2 regions of the Ruminococcus sp. 1001136sp1 genome follow, and region 1 is predicted to be linked to the other one. Evidence: predicted binding sites of a transcription regulator. Region 1 holds the regulator's gene; the other holds the start of a gene.
The links. Region 1 encodes LexA, which represses DNA repair genes until DNA is damaged. Its sites were predicted from a motif close to CNAACANNTGTTNG; they were not measured.

Region 1 (11,186 bases):
AAAGTATATATGGCATATTCAAAAAGTTCATACCAATATAACACAATACGCCAATGATGGCAGAATCCAAAATCTTACCACTGAAAAATCCGATAAAGGTTCTATTGGTAAAACGCATGGAATGGATGATAAAATTCGCATGCTGGGTATTAAAAATTGCGTAGGTGAGCATTTTTGCCTTGGCAATGAATCCCTCTTTATCTGCCATCAGGTACAGGGAAACGATAGCTCCGATGAGGAAATTCTTCAGAAAATTAATTAATTCAAACACACCTGCGGAAATATTTTTTAGCATTTCCTGCATCTGCGGAAGGATATTCGTAGTCAGGTAGTCCTGCGCTGTGGTGATGGACTGATTCAAAGTGTCCAGTGCATCACTGTTCAGATTCCATTTCTCAATGAAAGACTGCAGCCATTTCTGAATAACCTTCACATAGGCTGGAAAACTGTAGATCAGACCCATAATACTTCGGATCAGTTCTGGCAGAATCATCATAATAAGGGCATAAATAAGAGCAAGGAAGAGAAACATACATAAAATTACGCATGCCCACCGAATTGCCTTGCGCCCCTTCTTTCCTACTGATACTTCCTTCCTGGCAAGAAGCGGATAAATGATTTTTTTCTCCAGGAAATTTAATACAGGGGTCAGTAAAAAGGCAATCACGACCCCATAAACAATAGGTGTGAGAATCCCCAGAAATGTCTGAATTCCTGTAATCAGTGTCTTCATATGGAAAACACCATAATAAAAGAGCATACTGGCTGCGATTACAAGGAAAGAAGTTACTCCCCAGCGAACATGTTGATTGTCCCAGCGTAATTTCATATTCTAATATCGTCCTCCTGAAACATGAATGCAAAATATGTGTTACTGTCTGCTGTTTGCACAGTAACCAATAAGTGTCTGTACTGTTATTTATTTAACAGCGATTGCTATCTATTATAACACAGTTTTGTCTCAATGTCTCATTAAAAAAATATAAAGTGGCGATGGCGTTTGAAAACAGGAACCGAAAACAGGAATTGAGATGCAACAAATTACAAAAGGAGCTCTCTTTCGAGAACTCCTTATTTTCACATGATTCTGTATATTATTTCTTAAGGTCATCAAAAATATGTATGGTATTGATAATCGCCTGGGCAGCACCTTCGATACCAAGCACACTGCTGTCAACGCTTAAGCTGTAGCCCGCTGCTGCACCCCATTTCTTATTGGTGTAGTAATTATAGTAACTTGCACGGCTCTTATCTGTTTTGGTGATCATATCTTTGGCTTCTTTAGGTGTCTTATTGTATTTGCCTGCAATACGCTTGATCCTCCAGTCCAGATCAGCATGAACAAAAACACTGAAACAGTCTTTATTATCTGCAAGAGCATAATCTGCACAGCGCCCTACCATAACACAGGGGCCTTCTGCAGCTAATTTCTTGATGGCTTCGAACTGTGCCAGGAAAACCTTGTGGTTCATAGGCATGTCTGTAAATCCAGCAGAAGAATATCCAAAAGAATAAGTATCCATTACAAGAGAATACAGAAAGCTGTTAGTTGGCCTCTCATCATGATTCTCAAATAATTCCTTGCAAATACCGCTGTCGTTTGCAGCATGCTCCAGAAGTTCTTTGTCGTAACACTTGATTCCAAAATATCTGGCTACTTCCTGACCAATCTGCCTGCCGGCGCTTCCATATTCACGTCCGATGGTAATAATTGAACTTGTTGTATTGTTCATATCTGCCACTCCCTTCTGCAATTCCTTTGTTACTGTTCACTTCGTGACTGGCAATTCATAGGAATTTTGTAAGATTATTATACACTACATCAGGGTAAACTGACAACTATTTTCTTAATTTTTCTAACAAATTGAGAAAATATTCTGGCAAAGGTGCGGAAAATTCCATATACTCTCCTGTTCTTGGGTGAACAAAGCCCAAAACCATGGCATGAAGAGTCTGTCCCTGGAGATGATAAGGATTTTTGCCTGAGCCATAGATCTCATCGCCAAGAAGAGGATGTCCAAGGCTGGTCATATGTACACGAATCTGATGGGTACGACCGGTTTCAAGGCGGCACTCGATATAAGTCGCATTCCCGAAACGTTCCAGGACTTTATAATGGGTGACAGCGTCTTTTCCATTTTTGTAGTTGATCGCCATTTTTTTCCGGTCAATTGGGTGGCGGCCGATCGGGCCTTCTACAGTACCTTCATCTTCCTTAAGATTACCTGCCACAATAGCCCGGTAACGCCGCTTGATAGTATGCGCTTTCAGTTGCTGGGCCAGATCACGGTGAGCCGTGTCATTCTTGCATACAAGAAGAGCTCCTGTAGTGTCCTTATCAATACGGTGGACGATTCCAGGACGCATAACCCCGTTAATACCGGACAGATTGCCCTGACAGTGGTACATAATAGCATTTACCAAAGTTCCGCTGGTGTGGCCATTTGCAGGATGGACTACCATTCCTTTGGGCTTATTTATCACCAGTACATCATCATCTTCGTATAAAATGTCCAAAGGGATATTTTCCGGAAGAATATCCGGTTCAGTCAGATCAGGCAGGGTTGTCTGAACCAGATCCCCTGCCTGTATTTTGTAGTTTGCTTTTACTGCTTTCCCATTGACGGTAACACCTTGTTCTTTCAGAAGCTTCTGAAGATAAGAACGGGAAAGTTCCTCATATTTATCGGAAAGACAGCGGTCTATGCGCACTCCTGCTTCATTTTCGGTTGCTGTAAATTCCAATTGCTCCATGTATCAGTAAAACTCCTCTCTCAATTACGCGGTATATGAAAAATCAGACAAATCAATTTACCTGGCAGATCTGTTCCCCGGTTTCAGAAAGTCAAAATCATTTTCTTCTGTATAACGGAAAAACATAAGAAATACCATCACTGTGATCCCACAGGTCACGTAAATATCTGCCACATTAAACGTGGGAAAATCAATCAGGGAAAAATAAATAAAATCTACCACATATCCACGGAAAACACGGTCTATAAAATTCCCCATTGCTCCAGCGAACACAATTGCCGCTGTATAAAGCAGTGGTCTATAATAAACAGTTGCAGGTGCTTTTATAAAAAGATATATAATAGCCACAAAAAACACAATACAGGTAAGCACCAGAAAAAGAATCTTATTCTGGAGAAGGCCAAATGCCATGCCTCTGTTTTCAAGGTAACGAAGGTTTAACACATTATCAATAAGAGAAATCCCGGAGGTTCCTTTCAGATACCTGATTGCAAGATACTTTGTTCCCTGATCCAGAAGAACCAGAAAAAGGATAAGCAGAATTCCTTTTAATTTAGGTGCTTTTAGTGGAAGATCATTGTAGTTTGAAGCTGTTTTATTTTCCATGATAGATTACCTGCAGATGGCGTGAATTCCCACAAGAAGCTCCTGATCCGTAACTGTCTTGTCAATAAAACTCTTTCCAAGACCATCCATAAGAATAAATTTAATCTGTCCCTGTTCCATTTTTTTGTCCTTTTTGGTAGCTGCAAGAATGTCTCTGGGAGAAAGTCCTTCCACATACAAAGGCAGACCGTAAAGCTTAAGGCTATGGCAGATCTGCTCGTATTCACCATTTGTGAGGAGACCTCTTTCCCTGGAAATGGCAGCTGCGGCAACCAGTCCGATTCCCACACACTGACCATGGAGAAGGTTAAAGTTCATCAGCTTTTCGACTGCATGTCCTATGGTGTGGCCAAGATTAAGAAGAGCACGCTCTCCCTGTTCCTTGGGATCCCGCTCTACAACCCCGGCTTTGATGGCACAGCATTTTCGGATCATAACGGCAAGCATTTCTGGATCCATAGTGCGGATAATCTTGTAATTTGCGCATACAAAGTCGAAAAAGTCTTTATCGCAAATTAGTCCGGTCTTTAGAATTTCACCCATTCCACAGCCAAATTCGCGCTCAGGGAGGGATTGCAAGGTGGCCATGTTCATATAAACCAGTCGGGGCTGATGAAAAGCGCCTACCATATTTTTAAACTGTCTGAAATCAACGCCAGTTTTACCGCCTACGCTGCTGTCCACCTGCGCCAGAAGCGTGGTAGGAATCTGGATAAAATCAATTCCACGAAGATAGGCTGCGGCACCGAAGCCGGATAAGTCTCCTGTTACTCCGCCTCCAAGAGCAACCACCAGACTTTTGCGGTCAAGCCCATTCTCAATAAGGCACTGGAAAAGATCCTGTACGGTATCAAGATTCTTGTATGCTTCTCCGGCGGGGAAAGTGAACTGGTATACATGATCGGATACTTTCAAAAGCTCTGCTTTCACCTGGTCTGCATAGAGAGGTGCTACTGTGGAATCTGAAACAATACACATGCTTTTCCCTGCAAGACCTTCGTCTGTCAAGGCCTGTGAAAGAAAAGAAAAGTCATTTTCAAAATAAATGGGATAACAGAACTCCCCGTCACGTTTTACAAGTAATTTTTCTTCTGCCATAGTTAAATCCTCTCCAAATGTATTATTGTTTATACGTATTTTCGAATGCGGACACCAAGGCGTCCTTTCTTTGTCTGTCTGGATACACCATCATAGATAAAGCGTCCTTTGCCGCGAACGGAAATAATATCGCCTTCTTTTGGCTCATATCCATTGGAGGTGATCAGTTTGCCGTTTACAAACACAAGACCGCTTTCAATAAAAGAAACCATGCTGCTTCTGGACGTCTGAAAAGCCAGCCCGATGAGAGCATCCAGCCTTACAGAAGCGCAGGTACCATTTATCATTTCAAATTCAGGTTCCGGAATCTCTTCTGCCTGCTCTACTCTGGAAACCAGAACGGTAGTATGTTTTACCCGAATAAGATTTTCAATAAAAAAGTCAGACATTTTATGAAGGCAGAAAAACCAGGCTTCTTTATCCTTGATGAGGATATCACCAACTACACTGCGGTCAACTCCAAGATTCAGGAGCGCTCCAAGATAATCTCTATGTCCAAGCTCCTCAGAAAAACGAAGAGCCTTGGGCTCTATTTTCAGGCAGTCAATAGGATAATCCCAGGAAAAACCAAGGCCTCCGGGGAAAAAAGCTGCCATCTGCCGTTCTGCATGCTCATAGCCACCGAAAAGCTTTACCTCTACGCCTATCTGATGAAGCTTAAGGGAAACAAGCATATTTTGTTCGTTTAAGTTAAGAAAATCCGTAAAGGTGACAATATCTCTCTGGTAAGAGAGATTTGCCAGCTCCCGGATTCTCTTAAGTAAAAATTCATCCTTATCCATAAAAATCAATAACCAGCTCTTACAGAAGGTGTAGCGCCGCCAAGAATATTCTGAAGATCACCAGTGATATCTACAGAAGAGGGACCAAGTACGAAGATGTAGCTGGAAATCTTCTGAAGGGAACCATTCAGGGAATAACATGCGCCAGATGCAAAATCAATAATACGCTGTGCAAGTTCTACATCAATACCCTCCAGATTCAGAATTACAGTTGCATTGTCAAGAAGTGTGTCTGCAATTTCCCGGGTGTCCTCCATGGAAGCAGGTTTGATCACACAAACCTCCATAGAAGAAGCCTGATTCGCACGACGGCTGCTTCTCATCGGAGTGATTTTGGAAGAAGCTACAGGGCGCTGCTTCTCAGCTGGCTGTTTCGCAGGAGCCTTGGCAGCAGTCTTTGGTGTTGCTGTATGTACAGGTTCTTCGTCAAAGGAAGTATCTGCGTCAGCCAAATCATCCTCTTTCTTACGACCGAATTTCTCGAAGAATTTCTTCTTAGGCTTGTCATCCATGGGATCGTCATCAAAGAAATCCCCCTCTTCGTCATCCATCAGATCCTCATCTAAATAATTATCTTCATCATAATCGTCATCATTCAGTTTAATAGAATCTAATAATTTATCAAAAACGCTCATTTTCAATCTCCAATCTTAATCTTCTTGCCGTGTGGCATAATTTCGTTCACCAAAAATACCGGTTCCCACACGTACCATGGTTGAGCCTTCCTGGACAGCAACCTGATAATCTCCGGTCATACCCATACTCAGAACACTCATGTTAACATTATTAATGTTTTTTGCATTAATGTCAACACTTAATTTCTTCAATGTGCGAAAAACTTCACGATTTTCTTCTGGATTTTTCACAAATGGGGCAATGGTCATAAGTCCCATCACTTTTATATGGGAAAATATGCTGATTTTCTCAAGAAGAGGAAGCACCTCATTCGTCGCTAATCCGAATTTGCTTTCTTCCTCTGCTACATTAACTTCCAGCAGAATCGGCATAACAAGATCTTTCTTTGCAGCTTCCTGCTCAATGGTCTGGGCAAGGCGAAGGGAATCTACCGAGTGAATCATGGCAACCTTGTCAATAATATATTTTACTTTATTGCGCTGCAGATGACCGATCATGTGCCACTGGATATCTGATGGCAGCTGGTCATATTTATCCATGATCTCCTGCACTTTATTTTCTCCAAAAACACGCGCACCGGCATCATACGCCTCCTGAAGCATGGAGACCGGTTTGGTCTTACTTACTGCCACCAATGTGACTTCACCTGGGTCACGGGAAACAGCAGCACAGGCTTTTTCAATATTTGCATTTACCTGCTGTAAATTTTCAGCTAACATTTATAAGCCTCCTTAAAAATAGTATATGTTAAACTTAGTAGAGAATATCCTGCTCTTTTACCTGGGAGGAGTCTCTGGCAATGCGGTCATAGCGGGAAAGTCCGTAGGATGTATTACTGGAAATAATGGCATATTCTTCATTCTGATCCAGTATATCTACCTGACGGAATACCGCATACCCTTGATTGATGCAGTAAACGCCTTCCAGAGAATCTGTTTCGCCTACAATAAAGCGCTGGTTGGAGTCATCTTTTACAATAGCATCTCCTTCCTTAAAAGCGCTTCTATCCACGTAATAATTGTAAGCTTCATCGGCAGAATCATCATCTAACTCAATTTTAACTTTACCGTAGATTGTAGCATTGATAAAGGTTCTTACGTTATTTCCGCTGGAATCTTTGGAAATCTTGTTAAAGCCTACACTTCCGCTGTCAGGATCAGTCGTGGCATATTCTGCCGGAATTACGTAAAAATCCTTGGATTCAATAGCGGAAAGGGGAATCTTAAGACCGGTTACTGTATTGGTAACCAGCTCAATATCCAGAAAACGGTCAGATGCATAGCGGATCAGACCGCGGCTGAAGTCAATTTTTCCATATTTGTTACCATCGATTTTTATGATGGAAAAATCGCCGCTCTGTGTCATATCATCCTTGAGAAATTTCACACGAATGGTGGAACGTCCCTCCAGCTTGGCGGCCTGTTTGTCGCTTAATGGAATGATCAGGCTCCATAATTCGCTGGTAATATTTGTATAAATGTTATCTCCGGCCTGCACCTTTTCGGATGTCTTCAGATCCGTTTCATGGTAAGAAGTCTGGTCAAAATCTGCTGCTGTAATGTTCTCCACAGTCTTATTCTCATAACCGTCCATAGAATAGAGGATAATGCCGTCTTCCTGGGCTTTACAGATATTCTGTCCACCGATGGTCACTACTTGTGAATCTGCATTCCCGTCAGTGGAAATTCCCTCATACTGAAGGATGCTTCCCTCCAGCTGGTTCTTAAAACTGTAGGTGTTGTTAAATTTACTTCCGGAAAATCCCTTGGAAAAGCTGAGCATAGAACTGCGGATTTTCTCCAGTTCGTCCGCAGTCAATGCAGACTTGGTTTCTGCAATTTTTCCGGAACTTAATCCGTAAACAGCACCGTTGGCATTGATCTTACTTCCCTCCCGGGCATAATAATTCACATAACCGGAGGATTCTGCCTTAAAAACACTCTCTTCCCGAAGAGAAATACCAGTGTAGGTCTCGTTTCGTGATAAAGGACCTGTGGTAACCTGGTAAGATTCGATGTGTGTGGAGGTTACAAGTAAAAATGCAGTAAAAATCATATATAATAACAATACACCAAAAGCAACGGTGGCAATATTCAGTCCGAATATGTTCTTTAACTGGACAAAAAGTCCTGCCATTTTGCCAGGCTTGTTAGATTTCTTCTCGGACAAGCGGATTCCCCCTTTGTTTTTGAGTCGGGCTCTGAATTTTCATACCAAACAATTGTACCATTTTTTGTCGGTGAACACAAGGAAAAGAAAACGAAAAGTGTGTGAACAAAGCTGGAAGCTGTGAACAGCCTGCATATCAAAAAACGAACATATTTTCAGAATATCTGTTTGCTTAATTAAGAAAAATATGGTATGATAAGAAAAAGTTGAATGAATTCCGGAGGAAAACTCTTATGACATATGGTAAAATCAGCAAAAAACAGCAGGAAATTTTAGAATATATTAAAAGTGAGATTCTGAACCGCGGATTCCCGCCAGCAGTTCGTGAGATTTGTGAAGCTGTAAATCTGAAGTCTACATCATCTGTTCATGCCCATCTGGAAGCTCTTGAGAAGAACGGATACATCCGCCGCGATGCCACGAAGCCAAGAGCCATAGAGATCATTGATGACAATTTCAATCTTGTCCGCCGTGAAGTGGTCAATGTTCCGCTTGTAGGTACCGTAGCCGCCGGACAGCCTATTCTGGCTGTAGAGAATGTAGATGGCTACTTCCCCATCCCGGCAGAATTTATGCCCAATGAACAGAGCTTCATGCTGAAGGTAAAAGGCGACAGCATGATCAATGCAGGAATCTTCGATGGTGATCAGGTTCTGGTAAAGCAGCAGCCAACTGCAGATAACGGCGACATTGTAGTTGCCCTGGTAGAGGACTCTGCCACAGTGAAGACCTTCTATAAGGAGAAGGGCTACTACCGCCTTCAGCCAGAGAATGACACTATGGATCCCATTATCATTACAGGAGAAATCCAGATTCTGGGTAAAGTATTTGGTGTCATGCGTTTTTACCAATAGTCATAAAAAATTTCCCCTTTAGCAAACAATTGCTGTTTCCAGACAATTGTTTACCAAAGGGGACTTTTTTATTTCTCTAAAAACGCATCCATCTCCAGAACCTTTCCATCTCTCCAGATTCTCTCCAGATCATAGAAAAGTCGGTTTTCCTCATCAAACACATGCACGATCACATCGCCGTAATCCATGAGAATCCAGCTGGAATTGCGGTTTCCCTCAATCTGCTTCGCCTCAAAGCCAGCGCGTCCAAGCTGCTCCTCCACATTATCGACGATCGCCTGAACCTGATTGGAGTTTGTACCGCTTGCGATTACGAAATAATCTGCAATTACAGAAACATTATGAATATCAATTATCTTAATATCCTGTCCCTTTTTATCATCAATTGCCTTGCAGGCAATCTGTGCCATCATTTTCTCTGTACTTACTGTACTCATTCTGATCTGCTCCTTTCTTAATAATGCATATACTGACCTAATATTATTTTAAATTCCTGCGAGAACAAAAGGCTTTAAAAGTGAAATAATATCCTCTGTCAGGTGGTACCTGGCCTTCGCTCGTGCGAAATATCTCGCATCTCGTAGAATGTTAATTCGCCAGTATATGCGGAGTATTAATTATCAGATACGTTATTACGCTTATTATGCAATTCTTTATAATAAATATAAGCCTCCTTGGAAGTTGGCTCAATATCATCGGCAGAATCTTCTTCCAGATACTCCAGGGTATCTTTTAGGATCTCATACATACACTCATCCAGGTCTTCAAACGCAAGTTTGCGAATTTCCGGTAAACGGCTTGCTTTATAACGCATGGGCTCAATATAATCTGCAATATAAATAATCTTTTCAAGAAGACTCATTTCACGTCTGCCAGTTGTGTGATAATTGATGGCAGAAAGAATCTCCTGATCGTCAATCCCATATTTCTCGTGAGCAATATAAGCTCCAAGACGGGAGTGGAGAAGAAACGGGTGACTTCTCTCAAAATCGGAAACCGGAATATTGTGTTCGCTGCACATCTTCAGTTTTTTCTTATTGGGAATGCATTTGGCGCAATCGTGAAGAAGACCGGACACCTGTGCATCTTTGATATCATATCCATGGACCATAGCCAGACATGCGCTGGTGTACATAACGCCCATGGTATGCTGGAAACGATCCTCATCCAGGTATTTGGAAAGTTTTTTTTCAATTTTTGCAAAATCGTAATCTGCCATGGTCAGACTTCCTTCTTTCTGTAAATTCCATTCTCTTTCATGTAAGAAATCACCTTATCCGGGACGTAATATTTCAGACTTTTTTCTTCTGAAATCCACTGACGGATCTGATGACTGGACACATCAATATTCATAGTATCCAAAAGGGCAAAATTTCCGTTGTACCTTGCAGAAAGACGCTGGATTTCCCGATTCAGTTCAGCGTAGGACGCATGATCCCGGACAGCCACCACAAGAGTACAGGCCCGACAGATCCGCTCTGGTTCCATCCATTCGTCAAAAGCAAAAAGAGAATCTGCACCAATGATAAAATAATAGTCTGTGTCCGGATTGTATTCTTTTAGCTCTTCCAGAGTGCGATAGGTATAGGTATACCCGGTCTCGTGCATTTCTGCAAGAGACAACTCAAAATGGGGATTATCTTCAATTGCAAGCCGGACCATATCCACACGCTGGTTATCAGAGGCTCTGCCAGCACGGTCCCGTTTATGAGGCGGGTTGCCGGAAGGCATAAACAGAACCTTATCCAGCTGGAATTGCTCATAGCTCTGCTCACCCAGGATCAGATGTCCCATATGGATGGGATCAAAGGTACCGCCCATGATCCCGATTTTTTTTCGATTATTTTGGCAGTTCAATTTTCTTTTTCTCTTTTTTACCTTCGCGGTATAATACGATCTTCTTACCGATCACCTGTACAACCTGGGAATGGGTGCGCTCTGCAAGAACCTGTGCCATTTCCTTAGGATCCTCCAGACAGTTCTGAAGCACACTGATTTTAATCAGCTCTCTCGCTGCAAGTGCTTCGTCAACAGCCTTGGTGTTTTCCGGTGTAAGACCGCCCTTGCCAAGCTGGATAATGGCATCCATTTTCATTGCCAGACTTTTTAAATATGCTCTTTGCTTACTTGTCATAATTTATCTCCTGAATACCTGCTGAATAGCTGCTATTTATTTATAATAATCAAATTCAAATCCATACATACGAACCGTATCACCCTCCTGAATACCGGCGTTTTCCAGTTCATCCAGAATGCCGCCCTCTTTCAGGAAACGCTGGAAAAAGGC
Region 2 (11,186 bases), on a different contig from region 1:
TTTTGTACGAATCTGGAAAGTAATTTTTTTGTACAAGTCTGGAACGGATTCTGCCTTGCAGGATTTTCCTATTACATAAATAATGTTTGCTGCACAGTCTTAGGGCGTGTTTAAAAAATCATTCCCGCAATCTGCACGCCCCACTTTGTGGGAGATTTCACCTGAATTCGGTTGCAGTAGCCCGCTACGGCACCCTCATCCGGGCGAAATCTCCCACAAATTGTGACGCACATCTTGCAGAAAGCCTTTTTCAAACATGCTCTAATTCAAATAATAATAAACCATCGCAGAAATCCTTTGAATATTGGAAACAGCATCTGCTTCCTTTCCTGCATTCTCAGACATTACGCATAGAATATAATCCGTTCTGGCTCCATAGACAATTCCAATATCGTGCTGGCTTTTATCATTTTCACCAGTTTTATTCGCTACCTGAACAGATTCCTTGAGCCCGCCAGGAATCTTTGTTCTGGTATCCTGATTCAGAAGCAAAGACAGCATCTGGTCAGAATCCTCCGGACTTACACATTCTCTTCGGTAAATCTTCTCTAGCAGAGTGCCACAATCCTTCACAGAGGTCATATTACTGCTGCCAAGCCCTTCCGGATCTGTATTCGAAGGCGCAAGCGTATGAAGTACAGCTGTCTCTTTATAGCCCTGTTCCCTAAGATACCTGTTAATTACACGTGCACCTGCATTGAATTGATTGGAAGCAGTCTGAAGCCTTACCATTTCATTAAAAGACTCATTGTCACTGTAGGTTACCATATTCTCCATAAGCCGAAACAGCTTGTCTGTCACAGTCTGACTAGCTGGATCTGCTTTCAGAAGTATCCCCTCAGCTATCCTGATTTTTTCCATATTTTCATAACTTGCAGCCATTGTAAATGCTTTTATCAGACTTGCAGAAGACATGGCTTTATCATTGATGGAGAACTTCTCTCCGCTCTTCAGATCTTTCACATAGACGCTCCAGTCCCCTTCCAAATTTTCCGTAAATTCCTTCACAGCTTTCTTCAGATTTTTGATCCCCGGATCCGTCAATTCCTTGATACTGCCATCTTTTTGGATTGTCAAGCCCTCTGGTGTAGTACCAGCTTCTTCCACTAATACGCCGCTTGATTCATCAAAATAATAATACCCGGAAAATCTCTTTTCTCCCACATTCATTTCCTGGATATAATAAATGCCACCTTCCTGACACACTCTTCCATTTCTGTCAACGTAATACCCGCCATCTAGTTTTATCTGTCCAATCTCTTCTTTTAGAATACAAACTCTTCCGGTACCGGAAAGCCTTCCAAGGTTATTTACCACATAAATCCCCGAAGTCCATCCTGCTTCCACAGTTCCATCTTCTGCTTTCGGGAGTGCTTCCTGTGAAATGGCTGTAAGATGTGCTTTAGAAGCTTTAAATTTTCCTGTCTCGTCGTGATAATAATATCCATTAAACACTGTTCCATCTACAACAAAATGGTCGAAATAATGTATAGTCTGAACGCAGTCTCCTGAACCATCTTCATTCAGACAGTAAAAGCCGTCACTTTTCAACATATATTTGCCATCACTGTTGGGAATAGGAAGTATCTTAGCTTCCTCTGTAACAGATGACAGGCTGCCGCCACTTTCTGATTCCGCCAATACAGTCAGAACTTCAGGCTTCCATAACAGGAGCCCGCTGTTGCTGCACCAAAATACTGCCCCCAAAAGGACTGCCATTCCAGCTGCTTTATACAGCCATCTGGTTTTTTTGCCTTTTTTCATGTTATTCTCCTTTTAATAAGGGCAGTATAACCTGTTTCTGCTTTGTATGCAACCTCTTTGTTTGCCATGATATTTTTACAGACTCTGTAATGAGTTTGAAGAAGGCTTTCTGCAAAATATACGTCACAATTTGTGAGAGATTTTGTCCGGAATACTCTCCCAAAATTTTTGCAGCTGTGCTTCCACATTTGACAATGTACACGTTTTCCTGTCATTCCACTCCACCGGAAAAAGATTGCTGTATTCTCTCTGCCGGAACCGTTCATCCAAAAGGAGAATAACACCATGATCCTCCCTTGTGCGGATTACTCTTCCAGCAGCCTGCAGAACCTTATTCATGCCAGGATACCTATAGGCGTAATCAAATCCATTTTCCCCATTTTCTGTGTAAAAAGAACGAAGAATTTCCCTCTCATTTCCCAACTGGGGCAATCCGGTTCCCACTAAAATGGCTCCAATCAGTTTTTCTCCCAGCAGATCAATTCCCTCTGAAAAAATACCACCCATAATGCAAAAAGCTACCAGTGATTCCTGATTCTGTTCAAATTCCTGAAGAAACTCTTCTCTTTCCTGTTCCTTCATAGAGCTGTTCTGACAGATACACTTCACCCAGTTTACAGAAAATTCTTCTTCGTAGACTGCATAAACCTCTTCCAACATTTTGTAAGAAGGAAAAAATACCATATAATTTCCCTTGCGCTGCCATACAGTCTTTGCTATATATTCCGCAATTTTATGATATTCCTCATATCCCCTGCGACTATATAAGGAACTTACATCGCCGGCATTTAAAATACAGCGGTTCTTCTGTGAAAACGGTGATTCCACGTAGATTCCATAATCGTCCTGCCTGTTGCTGAGCAATTTCCTGTAGTAGTTCATGGGCAGCAATGTGGCAGAAAAGAATACGGCACTGCGGCCTTTCTTCAGATATTCCCCCAGGTTCACTGCCGGATTTACACAGAACAGTTTCAGGCGAAACAGACCATCTTCTCCATTCTCAGCATAAACTACATAGTTCTCATCTATCAGTTCTGCAATATTCAGGAAATTACGAATATCAAAATAAAACTTCCTTACTTCATCTTCCAGTTCCACATCCTTATGTGCTTCCAGAAAAGCATCAAATTCTCCCTGAACCTTTAAAATCGTCATAGTTATGGAACCCGTGCCTGGGAGAACGAGGTAATTTCCACAGTCCACCTGTAGTTCTTTCAACTGTTTATCCAGCTTTCCAAGGGAGCGGTAAAGCCGGGGTGCTCTTTCTTTCATAACTTTTCGAACCCGAACAGCATCTTCCCTGCAAATAGAAGCGCTGTACATCTCTCTTCCCCGTTCTGCCAGATTATGAGCTTCATCAATGAGAAAGATATAATCTCCACCTGCACCTTCCCCGAAAAAACGTTTCAAATGAACCGTAGGGTCAAACACATAATTATAATCACAAATTACAGCATCCACCCACACAGACAGATCCAGACACATTTCAAAAGGACATACCTGCCATTTCTCTGCCTGCTCCCGGATAGTCTCCCTGTCATATCTGCTCTTCGTCGTCCACAGCTCATAGACAGCGTCATTGACCCTGTCGAAATGTCCCCTGGCGTAAGGACAATGTACCGGATCACATTTGGTTTCGTCCATAAAACACAGCTTCTCCTTGGCTGTAATGGTCACCACTTTGTATTTCATTCCCTTTTCCCGCAGCACCTCAAAAGCTTCCTGAGCCACTGTTCTTGTAATAGTCTTGGCTGTAAGATAAAAGATCGTCTCCCCTTTCCCTTCGCCAACAGCGCGAACTGCCGGAAAAATGGTAGACATGGTTTTTCCTACGCCGGTAGGTGCCTGAATAAAAATCTGACGACTGGCTCCAATTGTATGGTAAACACTGCTCACCATCTTTCTCTGACCTTCTCTGTAGGAAAATGGAAATTCCAGGCTCTGAAGAGAATGCTTTCTCTCTTCCTTCCATTTTTTCTGATAACTGAGCCATTTATGATATTCATCCAGAAGTTTCTGGTACCATTCTTTCAGTTCCTCTATGGAGATCACCTCCCGGAACCTTTTCACCACTTCTGTCTCCAGGTTGGCATATGTCATCTGGATTCCAATCTTCGACAAGCCTTCCTGAACACCGTAAATATAGCCATAACACATAGCCTGAGCCTTATGAACCTTCACAGGCTCTTCCATCTGTTCCACATTTCCATATATTCCTTTAATCTCATCGATCCAGACAACTTCATCTTCTGTAAAAATTCCATCTGCACGACCTTCTAACCGAATGTCCAGATCCTCATAGCTGCAATTCATCCGCAAAGCAACCTCTGCTCTGTAGTCTCCGCCCATTTGTTTCTGAAGCTTCCGATGCAGTCTGCTGCCCTTTAACATAGCATCTTTGTCTATAGTACCTCTTCGGTTATCAAGATCACCGCTTTGCAATATAAACTCCACAAGATTTCTTACTGATATTCGTGTTACCGGATTGTCCATTTCCAATTTACCGCCTTTTACTGGTCTGCTGCCTTCCAAACAAAGATACCTTATCTGTAAGCATTATAACACGAATTTTACTTATCGGCCTATCCTTTCACAGAAAACTCCGGCATATTACTCCGAAAATGCAAAGCAAGCATCTGCTTCTGAAGTTTCTCATTCCTCCTTGCTTCAATGGATATGCTATCACAAAATGTCTGCCACAGTTCCTCGTACTTTCCCATATCCCCTACGGCGCTCCCTGGCACCTGTATATGCACTTCTTTTCTCATGACGCACTCCTTCCCTTTCTCATGGCACAACGCCTTCTGCCTCTTTTCATCATAGATTACCCAGTTCTCATTGGGAAAGCGATTGGAAAAATGAAGAGCCATAAGAGACAGGATATCATTCCCCGGCTGGATCTTTGCCAACAGAAACCTTCCGCCAATCTCCCTGAAACGGACAAACCCAAAATAATGGTGATATTCCCGCTTCACACAGAGTGCCAGTTTCGCAACCCTGGATACATATGGATCTGCCAGTGCCTCCATTACACGTTTTTCGCATCTGCCTCCCCCAAAAGCCCGGTGCAGCACATAATAAATGGCAGTTCCCCTGTCTTCATCTGCTGAAGCTGCCGCCAGACAGATCTGTTCGTAAACCTCGCTTCCCAGTCTCATAAGAATCGTCCTCATAACCTTACCAGCCTTACTCTGATCTGTAGCAATCTCCCGATAAGAAGTGAACAATTCCATGCTTACAGGAAAACTGGTCTGAATGCTCACTTTACAGCCGCCTGCACACTCTTTCCATCCATCATAGACAGCAGAAAAAATCCCCTCCATAGAGTCCTCACATACCAGGATTCTTTTCTCTTGATTCATATAGCTCCCACCTTTCTGTCCACATGATTCTTTGTATTTTCTGTATACAGTCTTCTGCTCCCCATCTCATCTCCAAAGAGGGATAATTGCTGAAATGCAGCTTCATTCTCATGCTTCCGGCAGTTCTCTTCATCCAGAAGATTACGGGTAATATAAGATTCCTCCAACCTGGTATTGTACATCATGCGGCCATTACAGGTGATAAAATATAAGGCACGCTTCAGAACCACACCAATCCTCTTCAAATCTGCAAATTCCAGGGAATGGGTTCTCCTGGCCCCAATGATTCTTCTGGCAGAGGTATAACCGATTCCCGGTACACGAAGAAGTTCATAATAATCTGCCTGGTTGATCTCTACCGGAAAAAACTCCAGATGTGACACTGCCCAGTCTGCCTTGGGATCCAGAAGAAGGTTAAAATCCGGATGCTTCTCTGAAAGCAGTTCTGAAGCCCGAAAACCATAAAACCGCATAAGCCAGTCTGCCTGATAAAGCCGGTGTTCCCGCAAAAGAGGCGGACCTGATAAGGACATGGGCAGATCCTTATCTTCATTTACGGCGACAAAAGCCGAATAAAAAACTCTTTTTAATGCAAAGTTCTTATACAAAGATTCTGCTACTGACACGATCTGATAATCGCTCTCCCCCATAGCTCCAATAATCATCTGGGTACTTTGACCGGCTGGTACAAACTTAGGGGCATGACGGTACAGAACCAATTCCTCTTTATTCTGATCTCGCTGCTGCTGAATCTGCTTCATAGGGCGCAGAATGGTTTGCCTGCTCTTATGCGGTGCCAGTTTCCTAAGCCCGTCTGCAGTAGGAAGTTCCAGGTTCACGCTCATGCGATCTGCCAGATACCCCGCCCTGGCGATCAGTTCAGGAGCAGCACCTGGAATGGCTTTCAAATGAATATATCCCTGAAAATGATATTTATTACGAAGAAGATTTACTGTACAAAGCAGTTCTTCCATAGTCCTGTCTGGACTTTCCTTTACTCCGGAACTTAAAAACAGCCCTTCAATATAGTTCCTCCTATAAAATTCCATAGTCAGACGACACACTTCTTCTGGGGTAAAACTGGTACGCACCACATCATTGGAGGCTCTGTTTATACAGTATTTACAGTCAAATACACATTCATTTGTATAAAGGATCTTCAAAAGACTGATACATCTGCCATCCTGAGCAAAACTATGACAGATTCCGGCAGCAATGCTGTTTCCCATGCCCTTTCCATCTCCCTTTCGATCCACACCACTGGATGTGCAAGCCACATCATATTTCGCGGCATCCGATAAAATCTCCAGCTTCCGCTTCAATGTCATTGATTCCTGAATAATCATCCCGTAACAAAGCTCCTTTTATGTAATCTGTGTTTCGCATTCTTTATTATTCTCAATTTCAGAACGTTTGTTCTTGTTTCATTTTAGAACATATGTTCTGTTTTGTCAATATCATAAAACGGCACGAAATTTTTTCTATACAAAAAGAGCCATAAATCAAAGATTAATTCTAACACTACCTTTGATTTACGGCTCTTATCTCATTCTTTTACTATTAAAGCTCCCGGACGACAGCCAGAAATGGTACATGCTTACATCAGCGAATTCATGAATACCAGACGTTCTGAACGTATGAGCAGATTTTCATATATGTGAATGCTGCCGACAGGTGACCTATCCACTCAATTTCAAATCTGTGTCAGCACAAAAATATCATAAATTGCTTTCACTGCATTTTCAAAATCACGGTTTTCCACACCGATAATAATATTCAGCTCACTGGAACCCTGGTCAATCATCTTAACGTTTACATTTGCATGTGCGAGGGCAGAGAAAATTCTTCCGGCTGTACCGCGGGTGGATTTCATTCCACGTCCTACAACTGCGATCAGGGCAAGGTCAGATTCCATTTCCACAAAATCCGGCTGAACCAGGCGATGGATTCCCGCAATTACCTGCTGCTCCTTTTCTTCAAACTCATCCTGGTGAACATATACTGTCATGGTATCGATACCAGATGGAACATGCTCAAAACTGATTCCCTGGTCTTCAAATACCTGAAGCACTTTTCTGCCAAATCCGATTTCACTGTTCATCATGGACTTCTCAATGTTGATAGAACAGAATCCCTTCTTTCCTGCAATACCGGTTATAGTATATTTCGGCTTGCGGCAGGTACTCTCCACAATAAAAGTTCCCTTATCCTCCGGACGGTTGGTGTTGCGGATATTAATCGGAATTCCCTCTTTTCTTACAGGGAAAATAGCATCTTCATGAAGAACAGTAGCTCCCATATAGGAAAGCTCACGAAGTTCACGGTATGTGATGGTCTCAATCACAGCCGGATTCTTTACAATTCTCGGGTCTGTTACAAGGAAACCGGATACATCAGTCCAGTTTTCATACATATCAGCCTTAATTGCCCTGGCAACCAGAGAACCAGTCACATCAGAACCACCTCTGGAAAAAGTAGTCACAGTTCCATCGTCCTTTGCACCATAAAAACCCGGCACAACTGCATTCTCACATTTGGAAAGACGCTTGTTCAAAAGTTTGTCTGTCTTCTCTGAATCCAGATTTCCGTTTTTATCAAAACGGATTACTTCTGCTGCATCCACAAATTCATAACCAAGATAAGCAGCCATCACTTTGCCGTTCAGATATTCTCCACGGGAAGCGGCGTAATCCCTGCCAATCTGTGCTTTAAAATTCTCTTTGATCAACTGGAAATCCTCTTCCATGGAAAGAGCAAGGCCAAGCCCTTTAATAATCTCATAATAACGAGATTTGATTTCTTCTAAAACCTTTTCAAAATCACCGCCATTTGCAGCTGCGTCATAACAGCTGTAAAGAAGATCTGTTACCTTCGTGTCCCCGTCAAATCTCTTACCTGGTGCAGAAGGAACAACAAAACGTCTGCTCTCTTCACTTCTGATAATATCTCCGACTTTTTCAAACTGCTCCGCATTTGCAAGGGAGCTTCCGCCAAACTTTACAACTTTTCTCATAATCCTTATGCTCCTCAAAAACTTTTTCTCCATTTTATGAAAAAATTCGACTTTTTGCAAGGGTTTTTTCGATTTAATTCGTGAAAGTGTTAAATACCTCCAATACCTGCAGCTGTTCTCCATCTACTTTAAAATGAATATCCCAGGATCCAAAAGACATTCCGTATTTTCTTTCAGGGTCTTTCTGATACCCAGGTCTTGGATCGTTTGCAAGGACAGCCAGAAGTGCTTCTCTTTTTTCCTCTGGAATCTTCTTCAAAAGCTTTTCCGGAAACTCTACTTTCAGCTTATGATCCTGAATCTGGTCGGTAAATCCGCCCGCTGCTTCCGGATGGCTGTCCACGTAAGCCAGATAGGGCTTTATATCATAAATAGGTGTTCCGTCCATAAGATCCGCTCCTGATACATGAAGCACCGGTCCATACTTTTCAGAAAACTCTACGCTCTCCAGCCTTACACTGGAAAGTCCTATGGGATTTGGACGAAAAGGAGACCTTGTAGCAAAAACGCCCATTCTGACGTTTCCCCCAAGTCTTGGAGGACGCACTGTAGGAGACCACTCCTTGCGGACAGCCTGTGAAAATTCCCAGATCAGCCAGATATGGGTATACTCTTCCAGCCCTCGAAATGCCTCATGGTTCCGATATTCCGGTTCAAAAATAATATCCGCCTTTAGTTCCTGTATTCTGCCGCTCTGATGGGGAATTCCAAATTTCGTTGGAAAATCACTTCTGATATGAGCAATTACTTTCATTTCCATTGTTTATTATACCTTTATCAATCTTTATGTGTGCTCCTATAAACCCGCAGATATCATCTATAAACAGCGAACCTCTATTCCTCATGTCCGCCGCTTTTTTCTTCCTCCTTGATTTCCCAGTGAAGCAGGAACGTAAGGGCTGCTCGAAGAGCAATAATTCCGGCTACAATTCCGATTTCTTTCCACTCACGTACCACTACAGTACGAAGAATCTCACTTCCCATTTTAAATTCCAGTCCCATAGCAAGTCCCCTCGCCAGATAGACACCAGTATCTCCGGCATGTTTCAGCCACTTGATAAATCCAGTAATTCCACTCCAGATAATAATGGCAACTCCAATAAACTCAAAAATTACAATGGCGAAACCAGCAATATTCTCCAGAACCCACTCCATAATTCCAGTTATGGTCGTCATCATAGGTACCTCCTTTTTCCTGCTGACAGGATACCTTTTCTTGCAGAATGTATTTTCATCGCTGCACAGCCTGTAAACAGCAACAGTTTCTTATTTTTGCTCCAGCCAGGTCACCACTTCTGTGTGATCTGTAAAACAGAACATTTCCACAGGCTGGATTTCTTTAACTATATAGTTTTTTCTCGTAAGGAAATTAAGGTCTCTTGCAAGTGTTTCCGGGTTACAGGAAATGTAAACAATTTTCTTCGGAGAGAGTTTTATTACGGAATTCAGGAATTTCTCGCTGCTGCCTGAGCGGGGAGGATCCATAAATACCACATCTGCCTTTTCACCAGCTTCTGCCATTGCCTCCATAAATTCACCGGCATCACCCTGGCGGAAAGATATGTTTACCACCTTATTCTCTCTTGCATTGATCCTTGCATCCCTGACTGCATCTTTATTCAGTTCCACTCCGACCACTTCTCTTGCCTTACCAGAAGCTACCAGACCGATGGTACCAATTCCACAATATGCATCAATGACTTTTTCTTTCCCTGTCAGTCCTGCAAATTCCACAGCTTTACCATAAAGAAGTTCGGTCTGCACTGGATTTACCTGATAGAAGGATTTCGGTGAAATACGGAAGGATTTTCCACAAAGGGTATCACGGATAAATCCCTTACCATAAAGTACGATTTCCCGCTCGCCAAGAACCATGCTTGTATTTTTGTCATTAATATTTAATACCACAGTACTGATCTCTGGATGAACTTTTCTTAATGCCTTCACAAAGTTATTCTTGGATGGAAAAATAGGAGAGGCGACCACCAGTACTACCATTACCTCACCTGTAGAAAAGCCACGACGCACCAGTACATGGCGCAGAAGTCCATATCCGGTATCCTCATCATATGTTTTGATCTTAAAAGACTTCAGCATTCCCCGAATGGTACGGATGATTTCCTGACTCTTCTTATCCTCAATCAGACACTGTTCAATAGAAACCACTCTGTGGGTACCAGCCTCATAAATTCCAGAAATAATATTTCCCTTCCGGTCACGGTCAAATACAGCATGAACTTTATTCCGGTAAAAATAAGGATCTTTCATTCCAATTACCGGCTTCACATTCCCAAACTTCTTCAAAAGCCCCTGTACCTGATTTTGTTTCTTTTTAAGCTGTGCGGAATAAGGCACACCCTGATACTGGCACCCACCGCACTTTTTTGCGTATGGACAGACTGTCTGTGTTTTTTTCTCTTCCATAAATTCTCCCTTATCTTTATTTGGCTTTTCGTTCTTCATAATATCTGACTAGAGCGTGCTCTAGCTTCAGCGCCGCCAACGCACTAAAAGTGCCTACAAGGGCTCCAGCCAGCACATCTGTAGGATAGTGTACTCCCACGTACAATCGGGACAAAGCGATCAGTACTGCCAGGACCATGGCTGCTTTTCCCCATTTTCCAGGAAAGGCTTTATAATATACGCCTGCACAGGCAAAAGATGCGCAGGTATGACCTGATGGAAAAGAATAGTCCTTCAGCCTGGCAACCAGAGGCACAAGTCCCTCCACAGAATCATAAGGTCTTATACGCGCTACCAGATCCTTAAGGCATAAATTCGTAACCACTGCCCCTATAGCCAGTGCCAGAAGTGCGGTTACACCTGCCTTTCTTGTCTTCTTTGGAAAAAGAAAGAGCAGCCCCAAAACAATCCAGAACCAGCCTCCGTCTCCTAGAAAGGTAATTCCCTTCCACAGCCAGGTAAACAGATCACTTCTTAAATACTGCTGTATAAAAAGCAGAATCTGTGCATCAATATTATGTATCCATTCAAGCAATTCCACTTATCCTCCACCCGCTTTCAATTCTGATTGCTGTCTATATATT

Region 2: ABHC48_RS14225 (putative DNA modification/repair radical SAM protein) is a predicted target of LexA. The motif match lies at 6,558-6,571, and genes of this name have one in related genera.

Annotation. Positions count from the first base shown of each region.
Region 1 is NZ_JBDPGY010000023.1:27,398-38,583, forward strand. Features, by position in the region: gene ABHC48_RS17155 (AI-2E family transporter) at 1-829, opposite strand, end outside; gene ABHC48_RS17160 (cytidylate kinase-like family protein) at 1,095-1,733, opposite strand; gene ABHC48_RS17165 (RluA family pseudouridine synthase) at 1,840-2,754, opposite strand; gene lspA (signal peptidase II) at 2,812-3,360, opposite strand; gene aroB (3-dehydroquinate synthase) at 3,367-4,458, opposite strand; gene ABHC48_RS17180 (YlmH/Sll1252 family protein) at 4,488-5,240, opposite strand; gene ABHC48_RS17185 (cell division protein SepF) at 5,246-5,875, opposite strand; gene ABHC48_RS17190 (YggS family pyridoxal phosphate-dependent enzyme) at 5,891-6,595, opposite strand; gene ABHC48_RS17195 (HlyD family efflux transporter periplasmic adaptor subunit) at 6,630-8,045, opposite strand; gene lexA (transcriptional repressor LexA) at 8,279-8,899, shown strand; gene rsfS (ribosome silencing factor) at 8,968-9,336, opposite strand; gene yqeK (bis(5'-nucleosyl)-tetraphosphatase (symmetrical) YqeK) at 9,513-10,118, opposite strand; gene nadD (nicotinate-nucleotide adenylyltransferase) at 10,121-10,756, opposite strand; gene yhbY (ribosome assembly RNA-binding protein YhbY) at 10,740-11,033, opposite strand; gene obgE (GTPase ObgE) at 11,070-11,186, opposite strand, start outside.
Region 2 is NZ_JBDPGY010000015.1:72,065-83,250, reverse strand. Features, by position in the region: partial or broken gene ABHC48_RS14250 (DUF6783 domain-containing protein) at 111-194, opposite strand; partial or broken gene ABHC48_RS14245 (DUF6783 domain-containing protein) at 171-221, shown strand; gene ABHC48_RS14240 (serine hydrolase) at 262-1,764, opposite strand; gene ABHC48_RS14235 (ATP-dependent DNA helicase) at 1,888-4,257, opposite strand; gene ABHC48_RS14230 (TIGR03915 family putative DNA repair protein) at 4,347-5,126, opposite strand; gene ABHC48_RS14225 (putative DNA modification/repair radical SAM protein) at 5,123-6,472, opposite strand; gene ABHC48_RS14220 (aspartate kinase) at 6,820-8,139, opposite strand; gene tsaA (tRNA (N6-threonylcarbamoyladenosine(37)-N6)-methyltransferase TrmO) at 8,213-8,893, opposite strand; gene ABHC48_RS14210 (DUF1622 domain-containing protein) at 8,974-9,318, opposite strand; gene rlmD (23S rRNA (uracil(1939)-C(5))-methyltransferase RlmD) at 9,406-10,563, opposite strand; gene ABHC48_RS14200 (phosphatase PAP2 family protein) at 10,580-11,143, opposite strand.